Regions from separate parts of the Paenibacillus sp. EB106-06-01-XG199 genome, predicted to be linked through region 2. Evidence: a T-box and tRNA genes for the amino acid it is inferred to sense, from the RefSeq annotation. Region 2 holds a T-box; the other holds one or more tRNA genes.
What was found. The T-box of region 2 lies ahead of metG (methionine--tRNA ligase). A T-box ahead of a tRNA ligase gene usually reads a tRNA of that ligase, here a tRNA-Met.
Positions count from the first base shown of each region.

Region 1: it has a tRNA-Met gene. The T-box ahead of metG (methionine--tRNA ligase) is inferred to sense a tRNA for this amino acid. The anticodon was not compared.

Region 1 covers NZ_JBYTDQ010000003.1:756,346-771,598, forward strand. The annotation lists gene AC3WT9_RS14180 (hypothetical protein) at 56-316, shown strand; gene AC3WT9_RS14185 (helix-turn-helix domain-containing protein) at 341-574, shown strand; gene AC3WT9_RS14190 (serine hydrolase domain-containing protein) at 650-1,975, shown strand; gene AC3WT9_RS14195 (YjcZ family sporulation protein) at 2,078-2,197, opposite strand; gene AC3WT9_RS14200 (hypothetical protein) at 2,302-2,490, opposite strand; gene AC3WT9_RS14205 (YmaF family protein) at 2,719-2,979, opposite strand; tRNA gene AC3WT9_RS14210 (tRNA-Ile) at 3,132-3,205, opposite strand; tRNA gene AC3WT9_RS14215 (tRNA-Met) at 3,253-3,329, opposite strand; gene AC3WT9_RS14220 (hypothetical protein) at 3,412-3,576, opposite strand; gene pyrE (orotate phosphoribosyltransferase) at 3,742-4,383, opposite strand; gene pyrF (orotidine-5'-phosphate decarboxylase) at 4,380-5,153, opposite strand; gene carB (carbamoyl-phosphate synthase large subunit) at 5,287-8,508, opposite strand; gene carA (glutamine-hydrolyzing carbamoyl-phosphate synthase small subunit) at 8,510-9,688, opposite strand; gene pyrC (dihydroorotase) at 9,819-11,096, opposite strand; gene AC3WT9_RS14250 (aspartate carbamoyltransferase catalytic subunit) at 11,222-12,130, opposite strand; gene pyrR (bifunctional pyr operon transcriptional regulator/uracil phosphoribosyltransferase PyrR) at 12,133-12,693, opposite strand; gene AC3WT9_RS14260 (GNAT family N-acetyltransferase) at 13,360-13,920, shown strand; gene AC3WT9_RS14265 (LL-diaminopimelate aminotransferase) at 13,982-15,235, opposite strand.
Region 2 covers NZ_JBYTDQ010000002.1:595,737-610,989, reverse strand. The annotation lists gene AC3WT9_RS08715 (hypothetical protein) at 483-938, shown strand; gene AC3WT9_RS08710 (accessory gene regulator ArgB-like protein) at 931-1,455, shown strand; gene AC3WT9_RS08705 (cyclic lactone autoinducer peptide) at 1,458-1,592, shown strand; tRNA gene AC3WT9_RS08700 (tRNA-Val) at 1,927-1,998, opposite strand; gene AC3WT9_RS08695 (cupin domain-containing protein) at 2,135-2,671, shown strand; gene AC3WT9_RS08690 (NUDIX hydrolase) at 2,799-3,233, shown strand; gene AC3WT9_RS08685 (NUDIX hydrolase) at 3,255-3,737, shown strand; gene AC3WT9_RS08680 (creatininase family protein) at 3,950-4,687, shown strand; partial or broken gene AC3WT9_RS08675 (helix-turn-helix domain-containing protein) at 5,089-5,406, shown strand; partial or broken gene AC3WT9_RS08670 (RNA-guided endonuclease TnpB family protein) at 5,425-6,338, shown strand; gene metG (methionine--tRNA ligase) at 6,469-8,133, opposite strand; T-box leader at 8,345-8,610, opposite strand; gene AC3WT9_RS08660 (hypothetical protein) at 8,770-8,985, shown strand; gene AC3WT9_RS08655 (GNAT family N-acetyltransferase) at 9,068-9,511, shown strand; gene AC3WT9_RS08650 (DUF3892 domain-containing protein) at 9,597-9,833, shown strand; gene AC3WT9_RS08645 (MBL fold metallo-hydrolase) at 10,002-10,739, opposite strand; gene AC3WT9_RS08640 (copper amine oxidase) at 10,907-11,458, shown strand; gene AC3WT9_RS08635 (DUF1292 domain-containing protein) at 11,550-11,873, shown strand; gene AC3WT9_RS08630 (aminotransferase class I/II-fold pyridoxal phosphate-dependent enzyme) at 11,995-13,470, opposite strand; gene AC3WT9_RS08625 (MFS transporter) at 13,560-14,849, shown strand; gene AC3WT9_RS08620 (DUF1054 domain-containing protein) at 14,957-15,253, opposite strand, start outside.

The sequences.
Region 1 (15,253 bases), on a different contig from region 2:
GATTATATTTGCTATAATATAAAGTTAAAAATATACAATTACTAGAGGAGGAACTATGAAATTCCTGTCCCGTATATTGTTCACTATCTCGGTGATTGCTCTGATCCTTTATACCTTCGATTTTGCTGAAGAATACAATAAGGATCTTCTGTACCTTCTAATGACAGGCTTCACAGGTTGCTTTTTTACCAGCTTCTTGGGGAAAAATGCCTCCAAACCGCTTATCCTCAGATGGTTATCTGCGCTTGTTGTAGCGGGTATTGTGCTCTATATTTTTGTCTTTGGAACACTTTGGGGGCTGGCGAACAGACCCTGACAAACATATACCTTTTATGAATGCATCAGTGAACGGCAGCTGAGGAGAATCTTCTATGAACGCACCGGCGTAGGCACCAAAACCTTTACGCGCATCATGCGCTTTCAAAGCGTTCTCGGGATGCTGAACAGGATGGAAGGCAGCAAATTGACCGCTGCAGCACTGCAGACCGGATATTATGATCAGGCTCATTTCATACATGAATTTCAAAGCATCTGCGGGCTGCTTCCCAGCGAATATATCAAAAGCTTGAACTAAGCCTGTCCGTTTTTTACAATTCAGCTATTGTCATGTCTTATACAATAGAGCAATACAGGAATTAGGAGGCTAGACATGACAAACATACAGTTCAGGCTCGAACAATACATGCAAACCTGGGAGGATGCGGAACGCTTTAGCGGAACCGTGCTGGTTGCCCAGGGAGATCATATTTTATTGGAGAAGGGATATGGATACGGAAATCATGAGTATGCCCTGCCGAATACACCCTCCACTATTTATAATATAGGCAGCATCACTAAGCTGTTCACGGCAGCGGCTGTAATGCAGCTGTATGACCGGCAGAAGCTTCGCCTGAACGAGCCCATGGAATATTATTATCCCGGCTATAGACACGGAGACCGCATCACCATTCATCATTTACTGTCCTCCACCTCGGGGATACCGGATTATACAGAGCTGAGCCAATATAGTTCAAGAGACCGGCTTTCTGCCGAGAGCATTCGGGAGTGGTTAAATCACGAACCGTTGCAAGGTGAACCTGGACAGCAAGTGCAGAAGAGCAACTCGAATTTTGTCTTCCTCGCCAGAATCGTTGAGATGGTGTCGGGCATGGAGATCGGCGCTTATTACGAGAAATTTTTATTTGCACCGCTCGGACTTAAGCATACCGGAATAAGCTGCAATGAGGAGATTCTCACCAATAAGGCATACGGATATTCCTGCTCGGGTGAAGGCGTAGTCTGTGCAGAGTATTACGATATGACTGGTGCCTTTGGAAGCGGATTTCTCTATTCCACTGCGGCCGATTTGTTCACATGGGTCAAGGCGCTGGGCAGCGGCACAATAATAAGCAAGGAAGCCTATGACCGTATGCTTTCTCCTTACGGATATTTGTGGTACCTGGAGGCTTCGGTGGGATATGGCTGTTGTGTAAAGGGCGAGCCTGTAGAAGAAATGTTTATGGACGGGAATATTTATGGATACACCTGCACCCTGCAGCAGTACATATTAGGGGATTTCACCATAATTGTACTCAGCAACAACGATGCCAGCCCTGTAGCCCGCCTTGTAAAGGGCCTGAGAAGCATTCTGTACACTGGGGCGACCTCCATAATAGTCAAACCTGAACTTGCGGACGCCGCGGACTATGAACAATTTAGACACTTCGCGGGGGTGTACTGCTTTCCGCCAATGGGCTGGCATTTTACAATTCATTATGAAGAAGGCCTGCTGTATGTAGACCGGCTGTTCAATCAGGAGTTCAAAAAAAAGAAGTTCCAGCTTAAATTAGTTGCAGATACCGCGGAAGCAGTAGTACTGGCCTGTGTGGTGTGTGACAGCACCTTTACTTTTCATAAGGCTACGGAAGTAAAGTCCCAACAGGTAACCTACAGTTTCGATACCTTGAACCTGCCTTATGAGAGATCCGGCGAATAAAGCCGGTAAAACAATAAAGCAGCGGAAGCCTGAGCAGGAATAATACTCTTGGCAGCCGCTGCTTTTTTGTGTCTGTACTTTAGGAAACCGGATAAGCAGAAGTTACAGCCAGAATGATTTGGTAATAATTACGAGCAGAATAAACAATACCAGAATTGCCGCAGTCGATGTGCCCAAACCGCCTACAGGACCAACATTTTCTCCGCAACCACATGAACCCATTTCTCATTCCTCCTTCAAAAGTGAGTACAGCATAGAATATGCAGAATGCTCTTCACTGCTTGGGTGAAATGGAAATATGTTGTTGTGTACTCAGCCGGTCTGGTTTATTTATCCGCCATGAATGTTACGTATGTTGCTGCTGCAAATACAACAACCAGCACCAAAGAAATGACACCCATAATCCGTTCATTTTTCCAGGCACGTATTGTGTTTGCAATATATAGGATCATGAGCCCTGCCATCATTAGCGACAGATTGATGCCCGTTATAAACAACACAACAAACCCTATCATTACACAACCCCAAATAATCATGAACCACAAAGGATAATTTTTAAAGATCGTTTTAAACATTTTTCCGTCTGCCTCTATTCCATCTCAAATTTATACTTCCCTATAATCTCACAATCCAGTCTCGCTAGCAACGGAGGAAGTTTGTCCGGCAGCCGTAAACCAAAAAAGGACAAGCTCTTAGAGCCTATCCTTATCCATATAGAACACATAATTCCATATTGATCCAATTTATACGAGAGGTGCTTGAATCAATGTTGCGAAATTGAACTTGTGTACGTGACCATCATTTAAAGTAGTTTGACCTGTAACAAAATGCATATGGCTTGCTCCTGCCCGAATCGCTTGTCCTGTAACACCTGCGAACCGGTGGTTGTGCCGATCTGCACCTTCTTCAGCCAGTTTAGTGCTCCCTTCAAATTCATGTACGTGTCTCTGTGCCTGGGTTGAGCCTGTTCTTATCTTCTTTATTGTAGGCCGTTTCTTCTTCATCCATTGTCTGCCTCCCTAAAATTATGCAACTTCACATCATCTTATTTAAGACAAACTCGGATAGGTGCACAGCCATTATCAGGTCTTTTCTGGATTCAAAAAAAAACCACAACATAGCAAAAACCCCTTGCTAGGCAAGGGGTTTAGTGAAGTGGGCCCTACAGGACTCGAACCTGTGACCAATCGGTTATGAGCCGACCGCTCTAACCAACTGAGCTAAGGGCCCGGATCTAAAGTATCCGTATGATAAACAATGGCTGCAGGAAAATAAATTGGTTGCGGGGGCAGGATTTGAACCTGCGGCCTTCGGGTTATGAGCCCGACGAGCTACCGGGCTGCTCCACCCCGCGTCAGTAATCATATTCAAACAGCGACAATAGTTAATATACAATATAGCAGGCACTAAAGTCAAGGATGATTTTGTTAATTTATTCAGGGCAGGAAACGTACCCCGTAGCGGCCCTTGCGGGAGCGATAAATTTCCACAAATCGCGGATCATGATAGCCGTAAATCCAACCGTCCTGCTCCAGCCTCTTGGCCAGGCAGCCTGCTTGAAATCTCGTCCTGAACAGCTTCGCGAAGTATATCCAGTTCATGATGCCTTCTTCTCCTTTGTTACGATAATGGATGTCTTCCTTCCCTGAAGTTATCATGCCCAGTTTATAAAATATAAGCCGCAGAATACGGTATCCGCCAATAAAAAAACAGCAGGCCCTAACCTTGCGGTGAGGGCCTGAGAAACATTGCCGGATACAATTCTGCTACACGCCGAACGAGGCCGGATCTTTGCGCCAGGACTGCAGCAGCGCTACATCGCTGTCAGCGATTGTGCCTTGACTCAGTGCTACATCAATCAATGTGCTGTAGTTGGACAAGCTTTGCAGCGGCACACCAGCTGCCGCAAATGCCTCAGTGGCCCGGTCCAGCTCATAGCTGAAGATGGCCAGCACGGCCAGCACCTCTCCTCCGGCTTCCTGTACGGCCTGCGCCGCCTTAATCGAGCTACCGCCGGTAGAAATCAGGTCCTCAATCACAATGACCTTCTGTCCGGGAGAGATAATCCCTTCGATCTGGTTCTGTTTGCCGTGGCCTTTCGCTTTGTCGCGGATATATGCCATCGGCAGATCCAGCTTGTCGGCCACCCAGGCCGCATGCGGAATCCCCGCAGTGGCTGTGCCCGCAATCACTTCAGCGTCCGGATAGCTGGCTCTGATCAGCTCTGCGAAGCCATTGGCAATGTAGCCGCGAACTGCCGGGAAAGATAAGGTCAGTCGATTGTCGCAATAGATCGGCGACTTGATGCCGGAGGTCCAGGTAAAAGGCTCCTGCGGACGCAGCGCCACTGCCCCAATCTCCAGCAGATAGCTGGCGACTTGCTGGCTTTTATTCGATAATGTGCTCATGCTTGAGTCATCTCCTCAATAATAGATAGTGCGGCTGCGCGCGGATCCGCCGCAGCCGTAATAGGCCGGCCCACTACAAGGTAGTGGCTGCCTTGCCGGATAGCTTGTCCCGGCGTCATCACCCGGGACTGATCGTCCAGGGAAGACCCTGCCGGACGAATGCCCGGGGTAACCGTGCGGAACTCCGGGCCGCACGCGTCAGAGATCGCCGCCGACTCCTTAGGTGAAGCTACCACACCGTGCAGGCCGGCCTCAGCCGCCAGCTTGGCGTAACGCACCACGGTGTCCGCTACATTCCCGGCAATGCCAATCTCGCTGTTCATCACTGCCTGACTGGTGCTCGTGAGCTGTGTCACTGCGATAATCAGCGGCATTCTCAGGGACGGGTGCAGGCTGACCGCCTGGGCAGCCCCGTCCAGCGCGGCAGCCATCATAGCCGAGCCGCCGGAGGCGTGTACGTTGAACATATCCACACCGAGCATCGTAAGGCTCTCCGCCCCACCCCGCACCGTATTGGGGATATCATGCATTTTGACATCGACGAACACAGAATAACCGCGGGCCTTCAGTTCTCTGATGAAGTCTGGTCCGGCTGCATAGAACAGCTGCATTCCAACCTTCATGTAACAAGGAATGCCTTCCAGCTTCTCAATGAGCAGTCTCGCTTGCGCTGCATCAGGATAATCCAGGGCAATCATCAGCCGCTCAGCCATTTCATCCCGTCTGGTGATTTCTCCGACATTCTCGTGTTCAAGCTGCTGTGGGTCCATCTGTTTCACGTACGGATCAGCTCCTTTGGTCATTTTTTAACAGTTACCGGGTCCCCGGGCATAGCGGAACGGTCTGCGATAACGCAAACCGTTCCTGTGGCATGCCCGAAAGGGCTACTCATACATCTATAGGTTATTGTCCGACAAAAGCGGGCATGGACTGGGACGAGAAGTTGATCGTCTGCAGCATGATCAGCAGCGCCGTTACCGTATCCAGTGAGGTCATACATACGACACCGTTCTCTACCGCTTCACGGCGGATGCGGAAGCCGTCACGCTCCGGCGTTTTACCTTTAGTCAGCGTATTGAAGACAAAGTTGGCCTGACCACCGCGGATCAGATCAAGGATTGTCGGCTCTCCTTCATCCAGCTTGTTGACATTCATCACGTTCAGGCCTGCCTGCTCAAGGGCATGCGCCGTGCCGCCGGTGGCAATGATTTTGTAGCCCATGGCGTGGAAGCCCTTCATCAGCTCAACTGCCTCAGCTTTGTCTTTGTCTGCTACCGTAACGATGATTGCTCCGGTTGCCGGAATTTTCATGCCTGCTCCGATCAGACCTTTATAGAGCGCTTTGGCATACAGCTTGTCGCGGCCCATGACTTCGCCGGTCGACTTCATTTCCGGCCCTAAGGTAGGCTCTACTCTGCGCAGCTTGGCAAAAGAGAACACCGGCACTTTTACCGACACATAGTCGCTTTCCGGCCAGAGGCCTTCGGTGTAGCCATCGTCTTTCAGCTTGCCGCCAAGAATGATCTTGGTAGCCAGATGGGCCATAGGAATGCCGGTTACCTTGCTCAGGAAAGGAACCGTACGCGAAGAGCGCGGATTCACTTCGATCACATATACTTCATTCTGGTAAATGACGAACTGGATGTTGACAAGGCCAATCGTTTTCAGTTCCTTGGCTATCTTGATCGTGATTTCGCTTATTTTCTGCTTCAGGCCTTCATCCAGATATTGCGGCGGGTAGACAGCGATGGAGTCACCGGAGTGGACACCCGCACGTTCTACATGCTCCATAATACCAGGGATGACCACGGTCTCGCCGTCGCAAATCGCGTCAACCTCGACCTCTTTGCCCAGCATGTAGCGGTCGATCAGCACCGGATGCTCCGGATTCACCTTCACCGCTTCAACCATGTAGCTCAGCAATTCCGCATCGTTGTAGACAATCTCCATTGCACGGCCACCCAGTACATAGGAAGGACGTACGAGTACCGGATATCCCAGCGATTGAGCTGTTTCTACGGCTTGACTCACATCGGTTACCGTCTTGCCTTTAGGTTGTGCAATATTCAGACGGGCCAGAAGCGCTTCGAATTTCTTGCGGTTTTCAGCTTCGTCGATGCTTTCCAGACTGGTACCGAGAATATTTACACCGGCTGCAGCCAGCGGCGCAGCAAGGTTAATAGCAGTTTGTCCTCCGAACTGGACGATAACGCCAATCGGATTCTCCTGGGCGATGACATTCATGACATCCTCGAAGAATAACGGTTCAAAATAGAGCCGGTCCGAGGTGTTAAAGTCGGTCGATACCGTTTCAGGGTTGTTGTTGATGATTACAGCTTCATATCCGGCTTTCTGGATCGCCCAGACCGCATGTACGGTACTATAATCGAATTCAATCCCCTGACCGATCCGGATAGGTCCGGACCCGAGCACGATAACCTTCTGCTTGTCGGAATGGATAACCTCATTCTCCGTCTCATAAGTGGAGTAGTAGTAAGGTGTAGATGCTTCGAACTCAGCCGCGCATGTATCTACCATTTTGAAGACCGGAGTTAGTCCCTGCGCAAGGCGCATAGCACGAACATCCACTTCCTTCGTCTGAGCTCCGCCCGGCCGGCCTTCCGCCCGGATCTCGGCAATTGCCCGGTCAGTGAAACCTTTGCGTTTCGCTTGATACAAGGTTTCGGCACTCAGCGTCTCTTCACTGCGCAGCACATCCTCGAAGTTCACCAGGCCTTCAATCTTGGACAGGAACCACCAATCAATGCTGGTGATATCCTGAATCTCCTGCAGGCCGTAGCCGCGGCGGAACGCTTCCGCGATCAGGAACAGCCGCTCGTCATCCGCTTTGGCAAGACGATCCCGCAGCACGCTGTCTTCCAGCTGCTCTGCGCCCGGCAGACGGAAACGGTGGACACCGATTTCCAGGGAACGGACTGCTTTATGAATCGATTCTTCAAAGGTACGGCCAATCGCCATGACTTCGCCGGTCGCTTTCATCTGCGTGCCCAGTTTACGGTTCGCCGATGTGAACTTGTCAAACGGCCAACGCGGAATTTTGCTGACGATATAGTCCAGTGTTGGCTCGAAGCAGGCGTAGGTCTGTCCTGTAACCGGGTTAACGATTTCATCCAGCGTGTAGCCGAGAGCGATTTTGGCTGCCATTTTGGCAATCGGGTAACCGGTCGCCTTCGACGCCAGCGCCGAGGAACGGCTGACCCGGGGATTTACTTCAATGACATAATATTGATAGCTTTGCGGATCAAGCGCGAACTGCACGTTGCAGCCGCCTTCGATATTCAGCGCACGGATGATCTTGAGTGACGCGCTGCGCAGCATTTGGTATTCGCGGTCGGACAACGTCTGACTCGGTGCCACAACGATACTGTCGCCAGTATGTACACCGACAGGATCAAAGTTCTCCATGTTGCAGACAACGATACAGTTGTCGTTCGCGTCCCGCATAACCTCATATTCAACTTCCTTCATGCCGGCGATGCTTTTCTCCACCAGACATTGACCGATCGGGCTGTAACGGATACCCGCTTTGACGGTTTCACGCAGCTCTTCCTCGTTGTCGCAAATGCCGCCGCCGGTTCCACCGAGCGTATAGGCTGGACGAACGATCAGCGGATAGCCGATTCCTGCGGCAAAACCCATCGCTTCTTCCACAGTGGTGATAATCGTGCTCTCTGGTACTGGCTGATCCAGCTCGCGCATCAGATCGCGGAACAAATCACGGTCTTCTGCCTTCTCGATGGATTCCAGCTGTGTGCCCAGCAGCTTCACGTTCTCCGACTGCAGCACACCTGCGCGGGCCAGTTCCACGGCCATGTTCAGGCCGGTCTGTCCGCCCAGTGTCGGCAGCAGGCCATCCGGGCGTTCCTGGCGGATAATCGCCGTAACAAACTCAAGTGTAATCGGCTCGATGTATACCTTGTCGGCCATATTGGTATCGGTCATGATCGTGGCCGGGTTGCTGTTGATCAGCACTACCTCCACGCCTTCTTCTTTGAGTGCCTGGCAGGCCTGTGTTCCTGCATAGTCAAACTCGGCAGCCTGGCCGATGACAATCGGGCCGGAGCCGATGACGAGAATCTTTTTAAGTTTATCGTTCTTTGGCATGTTATAGAGCTCCTTTCACGGCTTCAAGCTGTGCTTTGGGTTGTGGTGCCGTGATTCTGGCATTTGCGGCAAGCTGGGCCTGGCGTGAGCCTGCTGGCGTTTTCGCTTTGTGATCAGCAATCATTTGCAGGAAACGGTCGAACAAATAGCTGCTGTCATGCGGTCCCGGCGCCGCCTCCGGATGGTACTGCACCGAAAATGCGGGGTAGCGGGTATGTTTGAGTCCTTCGACTGTCTTATCATTGTTGTTGATATGTGTAACCTCAAGCTCGGTATTGACAACTGAATCCTCGTTAACTGTGTAGCCATGGTTCTGCGAGGTAATGAAGCAGCGTCCGCTTTCCAGTTCCTTTACCGGGTGATTCCCGCCACGGTGGCCGAATTTAAGCTTCTCTGTGTCGGCGCCGCAAGCCAGGGCGAACAATTGGTGACCCAGGCAGATGCCGAAGATCGGGTATTCGCCGAGCAGCTCGGAGATCGTGTTGACGGCATACGGCACGTCTTTAGGGTCCCCAGGGCCGTTGGAGAGCTGAATGCCATCCGGGTTCAGGCGGCGGATCTCATCTGCAGTCACATCATGCGGCACCACTACAACATCACAGCCGCGGCTGTTCAGTTCGCGCAGGATACCGGTCTTCGCGCCGTAATCGACCAGCACGATCCGTTCTTTGTTCCCCGGGCTGCTGTACGTTTTGGTTGTAGATGTCCGGGCTACCTGATTGCGCAGCTCCTCAATGGTCGTGTCGCCCATCATTTCCATGAGCTCCTCCACACGTTTGTTGGAAGTGGTTAGAATGGCCTTCATCGTACCGTGGTGGCGGATAATGCGGGTCAGCATCCGCGTGTCGATCTCGCTGATTCCGGGAATGCCATATTCCTTCAGCAGGTCATCCACGCTGTATTCGGCGCGCCAGTTGCTTGGCACTTCCTCATGGCGGCGTACAACAAAGCCGTGTACAAAAGGACGCACAGATTCGAAATCATCACGGGTAATGCCGTAATTTCCGATCAGCGGATAAGTCATGGTGACGATTTGCCCGCAGTACGAAGGGTCCGACAGCACCTCCTGATATCCCGTAATTCCTGTGTTAAAAACAACCTCGCCCGTCTTTTCGCCTTCAGCGCCAAATGCGGTGCCTGTAAACAGCGTTCCGTCCTGTAGCAGCAATCTCGCCTGCATTCCCATCCACTCCTTCTTGTTTCTGTAGTCTGATTCTATGCCTTGCATCATTAGCGGAGTGTAACGCGCCAAAATGCCGCCGCATGTTCACCTTGCCCCATACAGCCGGCATCTTCGCTCCACCAGTTCATTAATTAGCTTTAGTCCAAACCGCTGTGCCGTCTACCCATGTCATAACCGGCCAGCCTTTAAGCTTCCATCCAGCAAAAGGAGTGTTGCGTCCTTTGCTGGCAAATGAAGCCGGATCTACTTCCTGCTCCTCCTTGAGGTCGATCAGCGTCAAATCGGCAGGGGCCCCAACCGTTAGATGGCCTGTATTCAGCCGGAACACCCGGGCCGGATCAGCGGTCATCCGCTGCACCAGCAGGGACAGATCCCATTTGCCGGTTGCCACAAAAGCGGTGTAGAGCAGCGGGAATGCTGTCTCAAATCCGACAATACCAAACGGTGCAAGCTGCATGCCTTTCGCTTTCTCTTCTTCACTATGCGGCGCATGATCGGTCACGATGATATCCAGCGTCCCGTCCAGCAGACCCTCGATGCAGGCTTCCACGTCGCGGCGCGAACGCAGCGGCGGGTTCATTTTCCAATTGGCATCCATGCCCGGAATGTCATCCTCTGACAGCAGCAGATGATGCGGACATACCTCCGCGGTCACCTTGATGCCGATTTGTTTGGCCTGGCGGATCAGCCGCACCGATTGTTCTGTGCTGACGTGGCAGACATGATAATGAACACCGGTTGCTTCAGCCAGCAGGATATCGCGTCCGACATGGATCGCTTCCGACTCGTTCGGGATGCCTTTAAGGCCATGCGCGGTTGCGAACTTGCCTTCGTTTACCGCACAGCCCTCAACCAGCGAATCGTCCTCGCAATGCGCGATTACAGGCATATCCAGCCCGGCAGCCAATTTCATAGCATCCTTCATCATCTGGGCAGTCTGTACGCCTACTCCGTCGTCCGTGAAACCAATGGCTCCAGCTTCCTTAAGTGCGGCAAAATCGGTCAGCTCGCGTCCCAGCTCATTTTTCGTGATCGCCGCATAAGGGAGCACCTTCACCAGTCCGGCTTCGCGCGCTTTGTCCTTCACAAACTGTACGATTTCCGGACTGTCCGTTACCGGGCGTGTATTCGGCATGCAGGCGATAGTAGTAAATCCGCCCTTGGCAGCCGAACGTGCTCCGGTTTCTACCGTTTCCTTATGCTCAAAGCCAGGCTCGCGGAGATGCACATGCATATCAATCAGTCCCGGGATCAGCAGTTTGCCTTCGGCTTCTATGATTTCAGCGGATTCGTCGAGCACATCCAGATTACTCTCAATTGCGGAAATTATGCCGTCCTGAACTACGATATGTCTAGTCTCTAACTCGCCTTCCTGGTTGAGCACGCTGGCGTTTCTTATGATCACGGTTATGATTCTCCTTTTACCTGCAGGCCGCAGCCGCAAGCTCTCTGATTATTATATAATAAAAATTCAACTTTGTGTATATTTATTAGTGTGTTTATGTCAGCTTTTTTTAACTTGAAGAGTTCTTATTGAAGGGCTCTCTCCATCACAGCCATCCGTACAGGCACGCCGTTGGACATCTGCGGAAAAATCCGCGACTGGCTGCTTTCGACCACTGCGTCATCAATCTCTACGTTGCGGTTCACCGGAGCCGGATGCATAATGATCGTGTTCTTATCGAGCCGGGCCGCCCGTTCTTCCGTCAATCCATACTGTTTCCGGTATTCCTCAGCAGACAGCAGTATGCCGGATGCATGGCGCTCAAGCTGAACCCGCAGCATCATGACCACATCAGCCTGAAGCGCTTCTTCCATACTCACATAAGGAGCGTAGGCAGCAAGTTCCGGCGCCTGCATATTCTCCGGTGCGCAGAACTGCACCTTGGCCCCCATTTTTGTCAATCCCCAGAGGTTCGAGCGTGCAACCCGGCTATGCATAATATCCCCGATAATCGAAACTTTGAGGCCCTTCAGCCCGCCAAAATTTTTGCTCATTGTATACAGGTCCAGCAGCGCTTGCGTCGGATGCTCGTTATTGCCGTCTCCGGCATTAATCAGCGGAATGGACACCTTCTCGGCCAGCTGCTGCAGCACGCCCGCAGGCTTCAAACGCACAACTCCGGCATCGATCCCCATTGATTCCAGTGTGCGTACTGTATCGTAGATCGACTCGCCTTTTTCTACACTGGAAGCCGCAGCCGTGAAATTCAGCACCTGAACGCCAAGGCGTTTCTCGGCCATTTCGAAGGAAAAGCGGGTGCGCGTGCTGTTCTCAAAAAACATGTTGGCAACAAAATGTGATCTCAGTACCGGGGTCAGCTTCTCGGCCTGATTGTCCCAGTACGCTGTTCTCTCCAATAACTCACGGATTTCCGAGCTGTCCAGCTCTTTAATCCCCAGCAGACTGCGTTCCTTCACCTTGGTTGCCGTCATCATTGTTATCGTTCCTCCCGGTTTGAAATAATGTAAACTTCATCCTTGCCGTCGAATTCGGTCAGCGCCACTTCGATCTGCTCATGCCTGGAGGTAGGTACGTTCTTGCCGATGTAATCCGGACGGATCGGAAGCTCCCGGTGTCCACGGTCAGCCAGTACAGCGAGTTGGATCATCCTTGGCCGTCCGCAATCCATCAGGGCATCCATCGCCGCGCGGATTGTGCGTCCGGTGTACAGCACATCGTCGAACAAAATCACTTTTTTGTCGTGGATGCCGCTGACTCCTTCCGGCAGGGTCAGGTAGCTCTTCACTACCGCCCGGTCCATCTCTTCGCGGTCATCGCGGTAATGTGTGATGTCCAGCTCGCCGTAAGGAATATCAACACCTTCAATTTCCTTGATACGTTCTGCGATCCGCTGGGCCAGGTAAATGCCGCGTGTCCGGATGCCTACCAGCAGACAATTCTCGATACCTTTGTTTTTCTCCAAAATCTCATGGGCAATGCGCGACAGCGCGCGGCGAATTGCCGTTTCATCCATAATGACATTTTTCTCAGTAACCATAATCCGTCATCCTCCTGCTTGTACGCCCGTTCAAGCTCCCGGAAATCAAAAAACTCCTTGCCCAAAGCAGGCAAGGAGTGAAATCCGCAGATTCAAAAAGATGGCGTGTCCGCGCGCATAAAAAGACCCTCCGTACTCATACGGATTCCTTCCTTAAGTCGCGAACCTCGATTCACGTTACCTTGCCAGCCTCACGGGACTGAATTAAAGGCGCATATTCATTTAACAGAATTATGACAGAAGTCATGGCTTGTGTCAAATGGGAGGCAGTGGAACTGAAAATATTAGATTGTATAGGTGAGAGGACGCAGGCTGCGGGAATGTTTGGACTTTCGGCCGCTGTTAGATTTGGATTTCTTGATTGATACCGCTGCTATATAGATTCAATTTAAGATTTACCCATTTTGGTCGAGGACGTAACTACGGTGAATGTTTGGACTTCCGGCCGCTGTTGTCACCAGATTTCTTGATTTTACCCGCTATATGCGGTGGAAATCCGGTGACAAAGGCGAACACATTCGCTCCTACAGTTCCAAAATTCCCTCCGCAGCTTCCACCTAAACGTGAAATTTTTCAGTTTAAAAGAAAGAAGCAAAAAGAACGCCAGCTGCTGTAATAGCTGCAACTGTTCGTCTTTGATATGATGAAGACCGGAGGCGACTGATAATGGAACTGGAATTTATCACAGCTGCGCATTGGAATGATAGCTTATGGGAGTTAATTGAACCCATGTACCTGGAGGCTTTTCCAAGTGGAGCTAAACCGGCAGGAATAATACACAATATGCTGGACAGAGGAATAGCGTATTTGCATGCTGGCTTAGCTGATGGACATATTGTAGCAATGGCTGTAACCGGGATGGTTGGAGGGACGGCCGACAAGCGGCTTATCATTGACTATCTGGCAGTTGCCAAGAAGTCACGCGGAGAAGGCCTCGGCTCATTGTTTCTGGAAAAAATCATTCACTGGGCTGAACAAGTGCATAAGGCCGGTGGAATCATCATTGAAGTGGAAGCCGGAAATACAGCTGCGCATCTTGAGCGTATTCATTTCTGGGAACAGAACGGTTTCAAGCTGACACCGTATATCCATCAATATATTTGGGTGCCGGAGCCGTATCAGGCAATGCTGCGCCCGCTGAAGCAGGGGGTTGCTGCCGAAGATAACGGGGAGTCCTTATTCCGTTATATTAACAAATTTCACAGAAAATCTTACCGCCCGTCTTGAGCGTGCTGCACTAAGAAGCCGCCGCAGATTTCTCTGCGGCGGCTTCTTGTTGCCCGTTAGTTTAGAATTCAAATTCAACGTCGCTGAGGCGTCTTTGAATTTCGGAGATTACACGTTTCTCTTCCTCTTCACCTTTGGCGATAAAGGTCACGGAGAAACGTACGAATGGACCTGCATCATCCCAAGGCACGGTGGAGATCAGCTTCTCGCGGATCAGGAACTGCGAGAAATCTTCGCCGGATTCGAAACGGCGTCCGCCTTTGATACCCTTTGGTGCAGCTACATAAAGGAAGAAAGAACCTTTCGGTTTCTCTGCCTTGAAGCCCAGGCTGTTCAGCGCGTCCACCAGCATGTTGTGGCGGCGGGAATACTTGGCAGCAATCGCTTCAGTAATCTCAGGGTGTTCCAGACCGTAGGCGGCAGCCTTTTGAATCGCGATGAACTGGCCGGAGTCATTGTTGTCCTTCACATCGCTGAATGCTTTCACGACCAGCGGGTTGCCGGCAACGAAGCCGATTCTCCAGCCTGTCATGTTGTAAGACTTGGAGAGCGAGTGCAATTCTACGCCGACATCCTTTGCGCCGGGTACGGACAGGAAGCTCAGCGGCTTCACACCGTCATAAGTCAGCGCTGCATACGGAGCATCATGGATGACTACGACGTCATATTTTTTGGCCCAGTCTACAACGGCGCTGAAAAATTCAGGAGTTGCGCTGGCACCCGTAGGATTATTCGGATAGTTCAGGTAGAGCAGCTTCGCTTTGCGGGCGATATCTTCCGGAATGGAATTCAGATCAGGCAGAAAGTTGTTCTCTCTCTTGAGTTCCACCGTATAGACTTGTCCACCCAAATATTTGGTGTGGGTACCCAGTACCGGATAACCCGGAACCGTCATAATGGTGATGTCGCCCGGATTGATGAAGCAGGATGGCAGCATGGCTAATGCCGGCTTCGAACCGATGGAATGCACAACCTCGTTTACAGGGTCGATCCCCTCTACACGAAATACATCCTTCAGGTAAGCTGCAGCGGCAGCTTTGAATTCAGGAATTCCGTTGTCGGAATAGCCGCGATTTTCTTCTTTGGCCGCTTCAATGGCAAGTCTTGCAACAATGCCTTCATCCGCCATCTCGTCAGGTTCGCCGACGCCCATATCAATCAATTCAATATTAGGAAAATCCTGTTTCGCCGATGCTTTGGCGCGTTTGATTTTCTCGAATTTGTAAATGGCTGTATCTTTGCCGTAGTTCGCACCGCCGATGCGGTCCGCAAAATTAGTCTGAATGAAAGTCTCTTGATACTGTTCGATACTCATAATTTTGTTCTCATCTCC
Region 2 (15,253 bases):
ATGATGCTCTAGAGGGATAAACGCTACTCTTGAATGGATATTTGATGTTCAGCTTATCCGCCTTGGTTTCGTGTGGTTGACCCAATGATATGATAACCCGCCGGGCTTTTTGAGCTGGCGGTTTCTTCGTCTTCAGACTTGCGACTTATAGATAGACCGTTCTTGCTGTGGCGCTCGCGGATGGCGGGAATTGTTTTGAGATATTGCCGCCTGAAAGACCTAATTCGTAGTAAATAAGTAGTATACGGTAACTCTATTTCGGATTTATAATTAATGCATTGAATGAAAATAATGTCAGGCGGTGTTGTGTGTTGTCATGGGAGCCAATTCTATTCATGTTCTTTTCGACTATTGAGCTCATGTCTATTTATTATTTGATTATGTCGCTCTTTAGATTCAAGTGGAAACATCATGCTTGGCAAGCCTTGTTTGTTACTTTAATAATAAATTTGCAGAGCTATTTGGTGAGGAAAGAGTTTGATATGAGCAATATCGCACCTTTAATACTGATAGTAATATTCATATTATTCTTTGCTGCAGTTGTTAGGATGCCCCTCATACTGTCCGTTATTGCAACTATATCAGGATATGCTATTTTTGCAGTCATACAAACTGTTATTGTACTTATCTTATTCGGTTCAATAGGAGCAATAGAAGGGAATAAAAGCAATGGATACATATTACAAGTACTCACCTCCGTAGTTATTTGCTCCTTTTTTTGGCACTACTACAGAAAAGGAAAAGGCTTTACTTTTGACATAGAGAAACTTCGATTTAAGTTAGAAGATATTTTTTTAACGACGATCATCATAATTTTCTTAATTGGAATCTCAATTCTTTTATATTACAACGAAATTTATTTGAATATATTGTTCTTTTTAATGATCTCAATTTTCTTCATCTATTACTCTACCGGGAAGGAAAAAGAAAATGATTGATCGTATATCTGAGAGGATAGCCTACAATATAAAAAAAGTTGTTCCTGATCACCCCGCATCGCAAGCGGTTCTAAAGTATGCATTAGAGGTTGTGCTAAATGTTGTTTTTATCATCGTCATTACACTTGCTATATCTTTGCTCACAGGTAATTTTTCTGAAGCTTTAACGATATTAATTTCTTTTGCATTACTACGGCAATCGTCGGGCGGTGTTCACCTTAAGTCGGGTGTAGCGTGTGTCATATTTACTACGACATTGTTTACTGCGCTATCTTTTATTAACGTAAATTTAGTAGTTGTACAGGTTATGAATGCAATCAGTTTTTTGATCATCTTGTGGTTAGCGCCGATTGGAATTGAAAAGCAGACTAGAATCCCCAAGCGTCACTATCCGAAGCTTAAAATAATCGGCCTGATCTTGGTTGCTACAAATGTCATGATTTGTTCATCTGCTATAGCCGTGAGTTTTTTTGCTCAATCTCTAAGTCTATTAATTGCCAGAAAGGAGGTGAAGTAAAGATGTTGAAAAAAGCGAATGTTCGAATCGTGTCTGGTTTGGCGACATGCTTATCGATGGTAGCGATATTCATTGCAAATACAAACAGTGCGTTGTATGTGCATCAACCTGAAGTTCCAGAAGAACTACTTAAATAATATTGGAGTGGTCCGTTTGAGTATCATATCTGTGAATCAAGACCCAAAAGGTATTAACGGGAATTTGTGAGATATATATATAGGATACTCGTCCATACGGATTGAAATACTGGCTAAGCACTCTAGAGGCATCACAAAGAAGTCAGTAAAAATAATAATTTAACAACTACACAAATCAATTTCAATTGAGTTGCCTTTATGGTAACTCTTTTTTTCAATTCCGTTCCCAATCCGTCCCCAAATCAATTTTTCACGCGGTAAAAGTGGGATGTGAGTGGGGATAGAAAAGAAAAAACTCCTTATAAAATAAGGAGTTTTACGTAGTGATGCAGTATAGGACGGATGGGGTTCGAACCCATGACCCCTACCCTGTCAAGATAGTGCTCTCCCGCTGAGCTACCGTCCTGCAACGAAATTTATAATACCACAGGATGTGAGGAGATGGCAATGTTTTTTTCACGGCCTATGAATTTACTCACTTACAACTTGTTCCATAGTCTCTATGCTCGGATTAAAATAACTTATGCGTAGGGAGTAATTCCATGGCGACCATTTTCAATGAACAGAATATCTCTTTTAAACAAAGGCAGTCTCCGGTTCCGGAATTTGCTTGGCACACCAGCGAGAAGCTGGCGGGGATGGTAGAATCTAAGCATTTGATTTTTGATATCCGGTCATTGGACCCGGGCAAGTACTCGTATCCGTATCACTTTCATAGAAATGCTGAAGAGCTGTTTGTGATTTTGGCGGGCGGTGCTATGTTAAGAACTCCCGCCGGGTTACAGGAAGTCCATGAGGGCGATACGGTATTTTTCGAAACCGGTCCATCAGGTGCGCATCAGCTGTTCAATCATACGGAGACGCCTTGCCGCTATCTCGATTTACGGACGAATAACGGGTTGGATGTTGCGGAATACCCTGACTCCGGGAAAATCAATATTTTGCCGTATGAAGAGCTGTATGAAACGGAGGATAGGGTGGACTATTATAAAGGCGAAGATTTGACCCGGGAGATATGGGCGCAATTGAACGCTCAGGGCAAGGGTGAGGAGAAGCGGGGAGAAGACAGTGGTGAGTGATTCTTTTCCTGTTGGAAGAAATATCAAGGCATTCTATACATAGGTTAAAACCAGAGATAATAGGAACGTCGCATCCGGTAATGCACCAAAACTCTATCGGTTTTGCCGACTAAGGAGATGTTTGTGAATGAAAGTTACTATACACGAAACGGAAATAAAGGAAGAAAATCTAACCTACGTCGTTATTATCGTAAGGCATAATGAGCAGTGGATATTAGCTCGGCAGCGTGGACAGACCACATGGGAATTTGCAGGTGGACATATTGACGAGAATGAAACGCCTGATGAAGCAGCGGCAAGAGAACTGTATGAAGAGACAGGAGCGGAAGACTATACGTTATTTCCAATAAGTATTTATTCGGTTACCGGAGAGTCAATGCCGGATAGTTTCGGAAAGCTCTACCTGGCCACCGTTAATAAGTTCGGACAATTGCCGGCCTATGAAATGGAAGAAATATGCGGGTTCACGGAGGTGCCGGAAGAGTTAACCTATCCGATGATCTATCCTGCATTGCTGTCCAAAATCAATGAATTTGCTGAGCAGTGCAATATTCAACTATAAAGATCATGGGAGGTTAATAACATGGCTATGCCAACTCATATTGTGGCTGTCGGCGGGATCGTGGAGAATGAGCAGGGAGAAGTGCTTTTGGTCAAAACATTTCATGGTGGCTGGGTATTCCCCGGTGGGCAAGTGGAGGCCGGAGAGAATCTGATGGATGCACTCATCCGGGAGATTCAGGAAGAAAGCGGAATAGATACCGAGGTCTCTCACCTGATCGGAGTGTATTCGAATACGGGAATGTACAAATGGCATGACGGCATCACCGATGTTCCGACGAAAGTAATGCTGGATTATGTATGTAAACCGGTGGGCGGAGAACTTGCCGTTTCAGAGGAAACGTCGGAAAGCTGCTGGGTGGCTAAGGAGCTTGTGTTGGACAAGATCACAAGCCCGGCGATCCGCACGCGTTATCAGGCTTATTTGGATTTTGCAGGGACAGTATCCTACATTGCCTATGAGACCAAACCGGATTTTGCCGTCTCGCTGAAACGGAAGGTATAGAGCTTCGATAGCTGTAGCTAGCCTTCTTTTCTCGTTCAGGGTCAAATGTTGCTAAAGCGCTGTCTTCGTTTCATGTTAAGGATATGGATCAGGAAATCCAGAAGAAGGCCTGCGGCAAGAAAGGTTAGGAGGGCAGCCACAATGAAAATCTGCGCATAAACAAACACCTCGCTTCGACTAATTACTATTAGACAACCTAAGGGGAAATTCAAATGACAGTCGAATACGGAAAGCTCACCTTTTTGGAAATTAAAGAAAAAGCAGCGGAAGGTTATCTGGCAATTATTCCGACGGGCTGTACGGAGCAGCAGGGTCCACACTCCACCGTTGATTTTGATACATGGCTGGCCACAGAGCTGTCCATTGAAGCAGCGCAGCAGGCCAAACTGAAATATGGAGTCAAGTCCCTGGTGATACCGACAATTCCTTTTGGACCTACACCGGAGCACCGCAGCTTTGGATACGGCTTTATCGATATTCCGCAGAAGCTGTATGAAGATGTAATATACGCTGTTCTGACTTCCCTGGTGGACCAAGGCTTTAGACAGCTGGTTATTTTTCGCGGCTGCGGCGGTCACTTGCTGGGCAATCTGGCAGTAAGGTTCAATCAGGAATATGAGGGAAAAGCCAAGGTAGATTTTCCCCATCATCCGTTTCATGAGATCTGGTGCAGGCATGCTGATCCCGACATTCCGGGTGGTCATGCAGACAGCTTCACTACTTCTCTGGGACTTTATAAGCATCCTGAGGATATTAGGGAAGCGCAGATTTTTAATCCTGGCAGCAGTGAGCCGGAATGGGATGATCCCAATCTGGATTTTGGCAAATATTCCACAACAGGCGTTATAGGTGACCCAACCCATGCCAGTAGGGATCTTGGCGAGAAGCTGTGGAACGGTTCCGTTGAAGCCATTGCAGCAATGCTGCAGGGAATTGCTTTAGCTCAGTAAAAGTTGAACAAAATTGTGTCCGCAGCAGTTGCATTTATAACTGTTCGGGCGCTTTTTTTATTCTGACGCTGTGGGACACATAACGTGCAGGCTTGCTCAATGATGAACATCCGTTTTAATGGATAACAATTAATGGAATTTCATTAAAATAGACGCCTTAACTCCGTGATAGTTGCTGCTAGTGGATCGTTGAGGGAAGCAAGCACGGACAAAGGTTTAAGTATGGAACGTGTTAAATTAAATGGATCGTAATGATTCAGTGAGAAGGGGTTGTATATGCTTAATGCGAATAGTAAAGCCAAAACGCTCGGCGATTATCTGAAATCGCGCCGAAACCGGTTTCAGCCTGAACAGGCAGGGTTTAAAGCATCCAATAGCCAACGAAGAACACAGGGACTCGAAGGGAAGAGGTCGCTATGCTGGCAGGTGTCAGTGCAACTTATTATACCTGGCTGGAGCAGGGCAGAGAAGTAACCGCATCCAGGGATATCATCGAGAATATCGGGAGGGCACTGCAGCTGACGCCGGATGAGCAGCAACATCTGTTCGAGCTATGGAATCCCCATGAGCGTGCAGCTGTCTCTTCTATTAGTACAACGTTTAATCCGCAGTGGAGGGAAATCATCGGGCAGCTGCCCTATCCGTCTTTCATCAGCAATGAAAGTTCCGAGGTTCTTGCCTGGAATGAAGAGGCAGCGAACATATGTGCTATACTGTAAGAAAATACTACAAAAGGGGGCAAAGGCTTGTCCTATCAGACCTGTGCGACACAGCTCCCCGTCCTAAAAACACAATATGACTGGCTCAAAGAAGTCGATAGTATTGCTTTAAAGTCTGCCGTTCGGCATGTGGCAGATAGCTTTGACCGCTTTTTCAAAAAGCAAAATCAAGCTCCGCGCTTCAAAAGCCGGAAGCATCCAGTACAAAGCTACACCACGAAATTCACGAACGGAAATATCGCCATTGAAGGCAACCGATTGAAGCTTCCCAAGCTCGGCTGGATGCGTTTCGCCAACTCTCGGAAGCTGGAGGGTCGTATACTGTCCGCTACGGTACGGCAAAACGCCAGCGATAAGTATTTTGTCAAGCAGATGCACATATCGGCATTGACTTGGGGCTTAAGGAATACGCTGTGTGCTCAAGCGGGGAGCATTTTGCCAACCCCAGGTTTTACCGTCAATACGAGAAAAAGCTTGTGCTATGGCAGCGGCGTTTGGCAAGACGCACACCAGGGGGCTCCAACTGGAAGAAAGCCAAGAAACACATTGCCCGTATTCACGAACACATTGCAAATTCACGGAACAATTTTCTCCACAAGATGACAACGAAGCTGATCCGTGAGTGCCAAACGATCAGCATCGAACATCTGCGTGTGGCGAATATGATTCAAAATCCCAAACTCTCCAAGTCCATCGCTGATGCCTCCTGGGGCGAATGGGTGCGACAACTCACGTATAAAGCATCCTGGTATGGACGAACCCTCCGGGTTGCCGGCACCTTCGAGCCGACCAGTCAGCAGTGCCACGTTTGCGGCACGATCCATCCCGAAGTGAAGAACCTCTCGATTCGAGAATGGACATGTGTAGCTTGCGGAACACACCATGATCGGGATGAAAATACGGCTCATAATATCAAACAGTTAGCGGTATAGCAATTACCTATAAAAATAAAACGTAGAACTGCGGGAACGCAGGGGTCGCTTGCCCATAAGAGGAGGTTGCTCCTCTGTTCGCAAGAATCCCTCCTTCAAGCGTCAGCTAAGTGGTGGAGATTCAAAAGGGTTAGTTACTTAGCATCTGGCTCTCCAGCCGGGCTGTTTCCTCTTCAATCCGTACAGTATCAATGCGTTCGAAGAGCAGCTTCAGTTCATGGATGTTCTGTCCTGCCTGAACAGAGGACTGCTGCCATCCAGCCTCATCAAGGGACAAGAAGATGCGGAGCTCATCACAGGAAAAAGGAATGAACGGATTCAGCAGATTAGCCAGATTAGCAATGATCTGTACGCAGGTGTAGAGGGTATCTCCGCAGGTGTTGCGGTCTTCCTTGATCTGCAGCCAGGGTTTCTGTTCATCAAAGTATTTATTGGCTTGGCGAATATAACCAAAGATAAACTCCAGAGCCTCCTTAAAACTCCCGGATTCGATCAGCCTGCCGGCTTCGGCGTATAAGGTGTCGAAGTTCGCTCTCCACTTAGGCTCCAGTATTCCCTCCGGCACACAACCCCCGAAGGCTTTATTTATGAAGGCCAGGCTGCGGTTTACAAAATTGCCGAAGGCACCGAGCAGCTCGCCATTATGGCTGTGGATGAACTCCCTCCAGGAGAAGTCGGTATCACGCTTCTCGGGGCCGTTCGCAATCAGGAAGTACCGGATTGAATCCGGCTGATAGCGGCTTAGAATATCCGGTACCCAGACCGCCCAGTTGCGGCTGGTAGAGAATTTCTGCCCCTCCAGCGTCATGTACTCGCAGGCAAACAGACGGTCAGGCAAATGCAATCCGCCCACTCCCAATAATATGCCCGGCCAAATCAGACTATGAAAAGGCACGTTGTCTTTCCCATGCACATAATAAGAAGTTGCCTTGCCATCCTCAGCGGCGCTGTCGCGATTCTCCAGCCAGAAATCCTCCCAACGGTTTCCTGACTCTGCGGCCCACTGCTTGCTGGCGGACAGATAGCCGCTGACCGCTTCGATCCATACGTAGATTTTTTTACCGGTAAATCCGTCTACCGGCACATCCACGCCCCAATCAAGATCACGGGTAGCCGCGCGGTCTTGAAGCCCCTCTTGCAGATAACGCTGAGTCAACCGGACGGCATTATCCCTCCAGCCCTGAGATGATTCCGCATAGTCTGCCAGTTCCTTTTGAAAGCTTGAAAGAGAAAGATAGTAATGCTCTGTAGGCCGCAGTACCGGAGGGGTTCCGCAGATTTTACAGGATCTGTCCAGCAGATCGGACGGGTCGAGCAGGGTGGAGCAGTAATCGCATTGATCGCCGCGTGCCTGCTGCCCGCAGACCGGACACGTTCCCTCCACGTACCGGTCAGGTAGAAACCGCTGATCCTGCTCGCAGTAGCACTGGAGCGTTGTCTTTTTGTACAGGTGCCCGTTGTCCAGAAGTTTAAGAAATAGCTCACGAACGACCGTGTGGTGGGTTTCCTGATCTGTCCGCGTGTATAAATCGTAAGTGAAACCAAGCTTGTCGAAGCACTCCGCAAATTCCTCATGATAGCGGTCGGCGAATTCACCCGGCGTTACGCCCTCTTTGGCTGCCTGGACAGCCACCGGTGTACCATGGCAATCGCTGCCGGACACATACAGCACCCGATCACCTTTAGCCCGGTGGTAACGGGCCAGAATGTCACCGGGCAGAATGCTTGCCAGTCTTCCCAGATGCAGAGAGCCATTGGCGTAAGGCCACGCCCCTCCGATAAAGATATTGGACATTTTATCTCCTCCTAAAGTTTTGTGAGCGTTACTTCCAGATTGTCCTTCGAACAAAACTCGCTTCGGAAGCATATACTAAAGTTTTGTGAGCGTTACTTCCAGATTGTCCTTCGAAAAAAACTCGCTTCGGAAGCATATGCTCAAGTTTTGTGAGCCTTACTCCCACTCGCCCCGGGAGCATTTTTGGGCAACAAAAAAGACTCCCGTCCCCAAAAGGGACGAGAGCCTGTGCTCACGTGTTACCACCCAACTTCATCAATGCCTTGCGGCATTCACCTCTTCAGGTACGTCCGCTGTTCGCGGGTATACCCTAGCACGATAACGGATGCGGGTTCCGGCGCAGCCTACAACCCTCCTGGAGGGGTTCGATGCGCAGCTCAGAGACCATATTCCCTTGGATTTTCTTTGCTCCTTTTCAGCGTCCGGAGCTCTCTGTGAAAGATTGGCCAAGGTACTCTTTCTCTTCTTAGCTTTTGTGGTTATCCTAATTAATGGTTATCTTACGGCAGGAACGCGGTAGAAGTCAAGCGATTAATGCGGTTTTTGAATCTGGATTCATCAAAGACCGCTAATCAGTTTAATAAACTCACGAATCGTCAAAGCTGTGTAGAGCAGAAGACGATAGGAGGGAAAGGGATGCGCAGAATTAAGATTTGGGAAGCGGTGGTCTGTTTAATGCTGCTTCTGACGGCAGTTGGATGTGCTTCGTCCTATCAGGCGCCGAGTGTTGTGGAGATCCAGAGCATGACTGGTTTGGATGGAAAACCTGAAGGTTTAGACAGCCCTTTATCGCCTGTATTAGAGGATGTATACGAACGCTCGATTTCCACTGAGGTCTATTCGGTTGAATAAAGGCTCTCTTCACAGCGTAATGAAAATTCTGTATAATGGGTCAACTATCGTTTTTATATAAAGAGAGGAGACCTGTGGAAGTATGGCGGCGGAAATCGTACATGTAACGACAGATGAACAGCTCCAGATGGGACTGGACATCCGCAAAAAAGTATTTGTTGAAGAGCAAAAGGTACCGGAAGAAGAGGAAATTGATGAGTATGATGTAATCGGCGACAATGTGCATCATATCTTGCTGATGGATGAGGGTCTCCCGGTAGCTACCGGAAGATTGATTTATTATAAAGCAGGCACTGCGAAAATGCAGCGTATCGCAGTCGACAAAGACTACCGCAGCAAGGGATACGGGCGTATCCTGCTGTTGGCGCTGGAGGAGCTTGCCCGTGAGCTGGGCCTCGAATCATCCATCCTTGATGGACAATGCCAGGCGGAAGCCTTTTATAACAAGCTGGGGTATGAAGTGATCTCTCCAGAGCCATTCTATGATGCAGGTATTTTGCATGTGAGAATGCAGAAAACGCTTTAAACCTCAAAGTACATATTCTTTCGTTAGCGGGGCAAGCTAGAGTTGAGCCTATTGGCCAATCCGAGCGCGAAGGAGTAGATCCTAAGTGATGAACAATGAACGTGAACGGTTTACAGCGGCCCAAAGAAACGGTGACGGCGACCTGATGAAGTTCCAGACCTCTTCAGGACGTGTGCTGGACTACCAGCAAGCGCTGCAGGAGATTCAAGCGGGAAGCATAGCCGGAGTGAATGTGTTCAAAGGCAGAGATGGCGAGTTATACATCCGTGGCGATGCGGATGGCGATCCCACGAATAATCTGGATCAGCTGCCGCAATTCTAAAACCGCATAAATAAGAACAGCCGGACAGGCAGTGTCAGTTGACACTGCCTGTCCGGCTTTTTTGAAATATAAGAATTTGTATGCTTCACGCTATAAGTTATCCTTCTATTTCTACTTGCAGCTTCAAGGTTATAAACTGCAGTTAATAAAGATACGGGAAACTGAACCTCAAAGCTCATATATCTCATGCTGAACAAGAAACTCCATGTCTCCGGTCATCCCCTCAAATTCAGGCTTCCGGTCGCTGTAGTGCATTAAATAGATCAGCTTGCGTACATCATCAGGCAAAGACATCAGTTCCCGGAGGGTAGTATGAACCTGCCCCGATCCGCTGAGCTCACAGTCGTGAAAAATCTTCCGGACGCCGTGCTTGCGGACAAGCTTGATCAGCAGCTCAGGCTGGAAGGTCATATCGGCGCTGTAAAAGATATCGTTATTCAGCAGCAGCGAGTAGCTGTCCCGGCCGCGAATATGCGGGGTGCGAATCAATTGCAGTGTAATTTCCGGGGAAAGGGTGTAAGACTCACCTGGACGCAGGGTGGTTACATTGAACATTTCTTCGAGGGAATCTGCACGGGCTTCCTTTGAGCGAGCGCTCTTGCGGATGTGATCCCACAGCGGTTTGAGCAGTGTCTCTGGCAACAGCAGCTGCATTTTTCGGTTATTATCCTGCATCAACTCTATTGCCAGCTCTTCCAGCCCGCCGACATGATCATTATGGATATGTGTGATTAGCGTCGCGTTCACCTCACGGAACGATCGCCCTAATTGATGCATGGCGAGCGGGGCTGTAGCACCACAGTCTATGAGAAGCGAGAAGTTGCCATCCAGCAGCAGCCCGTTGTTATTATGGTAGGTATTGGAAAAAGCATCACCCGTACCTATCATTTGCAGTTGTATAGTCATACCGAAAATCCTCCAGTTCTAATTGTTGCCAAAGCAGGTTAACGTTATATTTTCAATATAGTAACATTTTGATGACAGAAATGAAATTTTCATCGCACTTCGGCGCAACTTGTGTCACCCTCGGCAGTATATATTAACAGCATGAATTATTTGGAGGGTCTCTGCTTATGAGGTGGAAAAAAGTTGCTCTGTGCGTAGTTGTATTTTCCCTGATGGGAAGTTCATTATTGTTCGCGGACGCTGTAAATCAGAAAATCAGGGTATGGAACAATGGGAAGGAAATGGCTGATGGCGGCTATTTGATTGATGGCAAGGCTTATATCCCGGCCAGGGAGGCTGGAGGCGTCGTGAACTGGGACGGTTCAGGCAAAGTGACCATTCTTAAGCCGAATGTACAGATTATTCTGTATAAGGGCGATGATGTATTTGGTAACGTGAATATCGGAAAACTCAAATTTAAGGTGTTGTCACAGGTGGACAGCTTGACAGATAGCATCACAGCAGTAAAAGTAGCCATTACCGATCCATCGGGAAATGTGAAGGACATTCAGTCGCAGGAGCTGGGCGGTTCGAAAAAAGAAGATTTCTGGTTCTCTACCTCAGAGTTCACCTATGATTTTAAAGAGTCCGGGAAGTACCGGGTGGGCTTCTATATTAAAGCCTCCAAGAATGTAGATTACGTACTTGTGTCAGAGAAGGTAATCACTGCACTAGATTAGGTATTTTGCACTGCCCTCAAATTGACCTGAACTTATCATACGTGTTACGATACCAAATGTAGGATAATTCAATTCAAAGTGAGGTATTTCAATGAGCGATCACAAACATGAGCATGGCCATGAACATGGTGAAGCATGCGGTTGCGGACATGATCACGACCATGAGCACGAGGAGTTTGTGCTGACCTTGACGAACGAGCAGGGCGAAGATGTAGAAATGGTGCTGGTAGAAACGTTCGATGTGGGCGAGAAATTATACGCGCTGTTGCTGGAACGCGAAAACCCTGAAGCGGACGGCATCATTCTGCGCATGGAAGAAGAAGATGAAGAAATGGTGCTTTACAACATTGAAGATGAAGCTGAATGGAAAGCCGTTGAACAAGCTTACAACGAGCTGCTTGCCCAGCAAGAATAGATTTCAGTGTAGCACAGCCTGAGGTTGCGTGGATTCAGCCCTGAGGCTTGTATGCAAAAACCCGATACCTAAAGTATCGGGTTTTTGTATGAATGCCTATGTTTTGCGGAAGGCCGGCCGATCAAGAGATCGGATCGGCTTCCACGACTACCTTGACAAAGTTGATGCTGCGGTCCTCCGGACCTTTGACCGGCAGCCCGATTTCCACATGGTCGATGATATAATCAATGTTATCCTGGGTAATTACTTCACCAGGGAGCAAAATCGGAATGCCCGGAGGATAAACATAGATGAATTCCGCAATGATATAACCTGCGGATTCGCGGAACGGAACTACCTGAGTATCCGCATAAAAGGCATCTCTTGGAATAAGGGCAAGCTGTGGAATTTCCGGCACCTGCACCTTTAGCTCATAGATCTCACCTTTGCTGTAATGGATGGCTGACAATACCTGCAGGGCGGAAAGCAGCTTATCTACGGAATCTTGGGTATCACCAGGCGTAATCAGGCAAAGAATATTATACATGTCGCTTAGTTCTACTTCGATGTTATACTTTTGGCGCAACCAATTTTCTGTTTCATAACCGGTTATTCCCAAATGGCGGACATGAATGTTAAGCTTGGTTGGATCAATATTAAAGGTGGCCTCTGTGCCAAGAATCTCTCTGCCAAAGCTATACAGACCGTCGATGTTGTTGATGGCCTCCCGGGCATAATTGGACAAGGCTATCGTTCTCTCGGCCATTTCATGGCCATTCAGAGCCAGATTGCGTCTGGAAGTATCCAGTGACGCAAGCAAAATATATGAGGTAGAAGTTGTTGTCAGCATACTGAGAATCGTCTGTACCCGCTGCGGGTTGACCAGCCCGGTTTTGGCATTCACGTTAAGCACCGAGCTCTGCGTCATGGAGCCGCCCAGCTTGTGAACGCTGGTTGCCGCCATGTCGGCACCGGCCTGCATGGCTGATACCGGAAGATCCTCATGAAAATGAATCAATACTCCATGTGCCTCGTCCACCAATACGGGAACCCCGTAGCTGTGGGCCAGGTCAACAATCGAACGCAGGTCAGCGCATACGCCAAAATACGTTGGATTGATTACTAGAACTCCTTTGGCGTCCGGATGGCGCCTTAATGCTCGTTCCAGCGAGCTGGTGGTAATGCCGTGGTCTATCCCAAGATTCTCATCCTGAACAGGTGAGACGAAAACAGGCTTGGCTCCGGAGAAAATAATTGCCGACATCACGGATTTGTGAATGTTGCGCGGCACAATTATTTTGTCTCCTTCTGAGCAGACAGAGAGGATCATAGTCATGATGGCATTGCTCGTGCCCTGTACGCTAAAATACGTATAGTCGGCGCCGAAAGCCTTCGCAGCCAGCTTCTGAGCTTCTTGTATTACGCCGGTAGGCTGATGAAGATCATCAAGCGGTGCGATATTGATCAAATCTATGGATAGAGCGTTATCGCCGATAAACTCACGGAATTCGGCATCGGTTCCTAGCCCCTTCTTATGCCCGGGAATATGAAATTGAACTGGGTTTCCAGCGGCATGCTTTTTGAGAGCAGTGAAGAGGGGAGTACGGTGTTGATCCATTTAATGCTGTCACAACCTTTCGCGAATAGTTTTTTTCAAGCAAGCATCAGTATAACAAATCAATCAACATAATACTAGGATGTGATCTAATGTCTGGCAAAGTAGCACAACGTATGCATATCAGCTTGGCCTCGCCCTTCATTATGGAAATGTGGGCTATTATCTTTTTGGTGGAATTTGTGAAAGGCTCGCTGCTTGTCGCCCTCCTGCCTGTGTATATGGAGAATATCCTCGGCTTGTCGGTAACGGTGGTAGGCTTTGCTTTTGCGTTGCAATATCTGGGGGACAACCTCTTCCGCAGCCCGTTCGGCTGGGTGATGGAGCGTATCGGCTTCCGCTGGACAATGACGGGCGCCCTGCTGCTGCTGGTAGTAGCGGTAGGGATGATTGTCTATGCTAAAGATGCGGTCAGTTTATCCATAGCCTGCCTGATTCTTGGAATTGGAACCTCCCCGCTGTGGCCTTGCACAATGACAGGGATTACGGAGCTGGCCGGTTCTACGAAGAGCGGCAGCAGCGGTGCGGCGATGGGTGCGGTAGAGATGGCTTCGCTGGCCGGAACCGGGATCGGGCCGATCACGATGAATTTTCTGATGGATCATGGCGGTCAAAGCTACCGCACGGTATTTCTTGTGCTTATGGGATGCGCAGCTGCTGTTGCTGCCGTTGCCCTGCTGCTCCCGTCCAAAATTGGTGGACATGCTCCCCATGTTGTACGTGACATCCACAGTGAAGAAGTTCCTGTAGAACAGCGCAAACCGTTTCAGCCGCTGCAGAGCCTCAAGCGGACGATGCACGCGGTCAGAAGCTCGCTGAAGGTAAGCCGGCTGCTGTTCCCGGCATTATTTCTGCAGGCTTTCGCCATCGGCCTTATGACACCGGTAGTGACTTTGTTTGCCCATTCGGAGCTGCATGTCACGCCGAATCAGTTCAGCCTGCTGCTCATTGCCGGTGGGGGGATCACGGTGCTGGCGCTCATTCCCGCCGGGAAACTGGTGGACCGGATTGGGACTACGGTGTTTCTGAACATTGGATTTCTGCTGGCAGCCGGTTCATTGGCCTTCTTCTCCCAGGTGCGCTGGCTGCCGCTGGCCTTCTGCGCTGTTGCGCTGGTTGGTGTTAGTTATGCACTTATTCTTCCGGCCTGGAACGCCTTTATTGCCTTGCAGGTGCCTAAGGGGGAGCGGGGCACCGTATGGGGCCTTTTCCTGACACTCCAAGGCTCCGGCATGGTAGCAGGCCCTGTACTGTCAGGCAGACTGTGGGATTCAGTCAGCCATAGCGCTCCTTTTCTGGCCAGCTCATTTGTGATGGTGCTGCTGTTCGGACTGCATCTGCTTATTGTCCATCGGACAAAATTAAAGACAGGAACAAGCTGATCTGGAGCGGGTTGGCATCGGCCGGTGACACCAATAAAGCCGCAGGCTGACGGAGTGAATCATCCGTCAACCTGCGGCTTTATTGCAGCCATAGACTTTGTATGTGTCTAGAAGGACATACGGTACAAGGGTAGCAGCGTTTCGAAGGTCTGCTGGATAAGCTCAAGTAGCTTATCCTCATCCGACAAAATCGGATCATCTTTGCCGATCCGCAGACCGCACGTAATCTCGGCTTTCTTGACTTCCTTCAGCTTGCGGGCAAGCTCGGCGAACTGCCGGTCGTCCATGTCTGATTCCCGGATTCCCTTAGGATCCAAGTGGTCGGTCGACCAGAAATAGCTTCCCGGAAGCCCGGCGCGGATAGCTGCAGATTGCTTCGCCAGTGCATCCGCGAAGACCCCCTT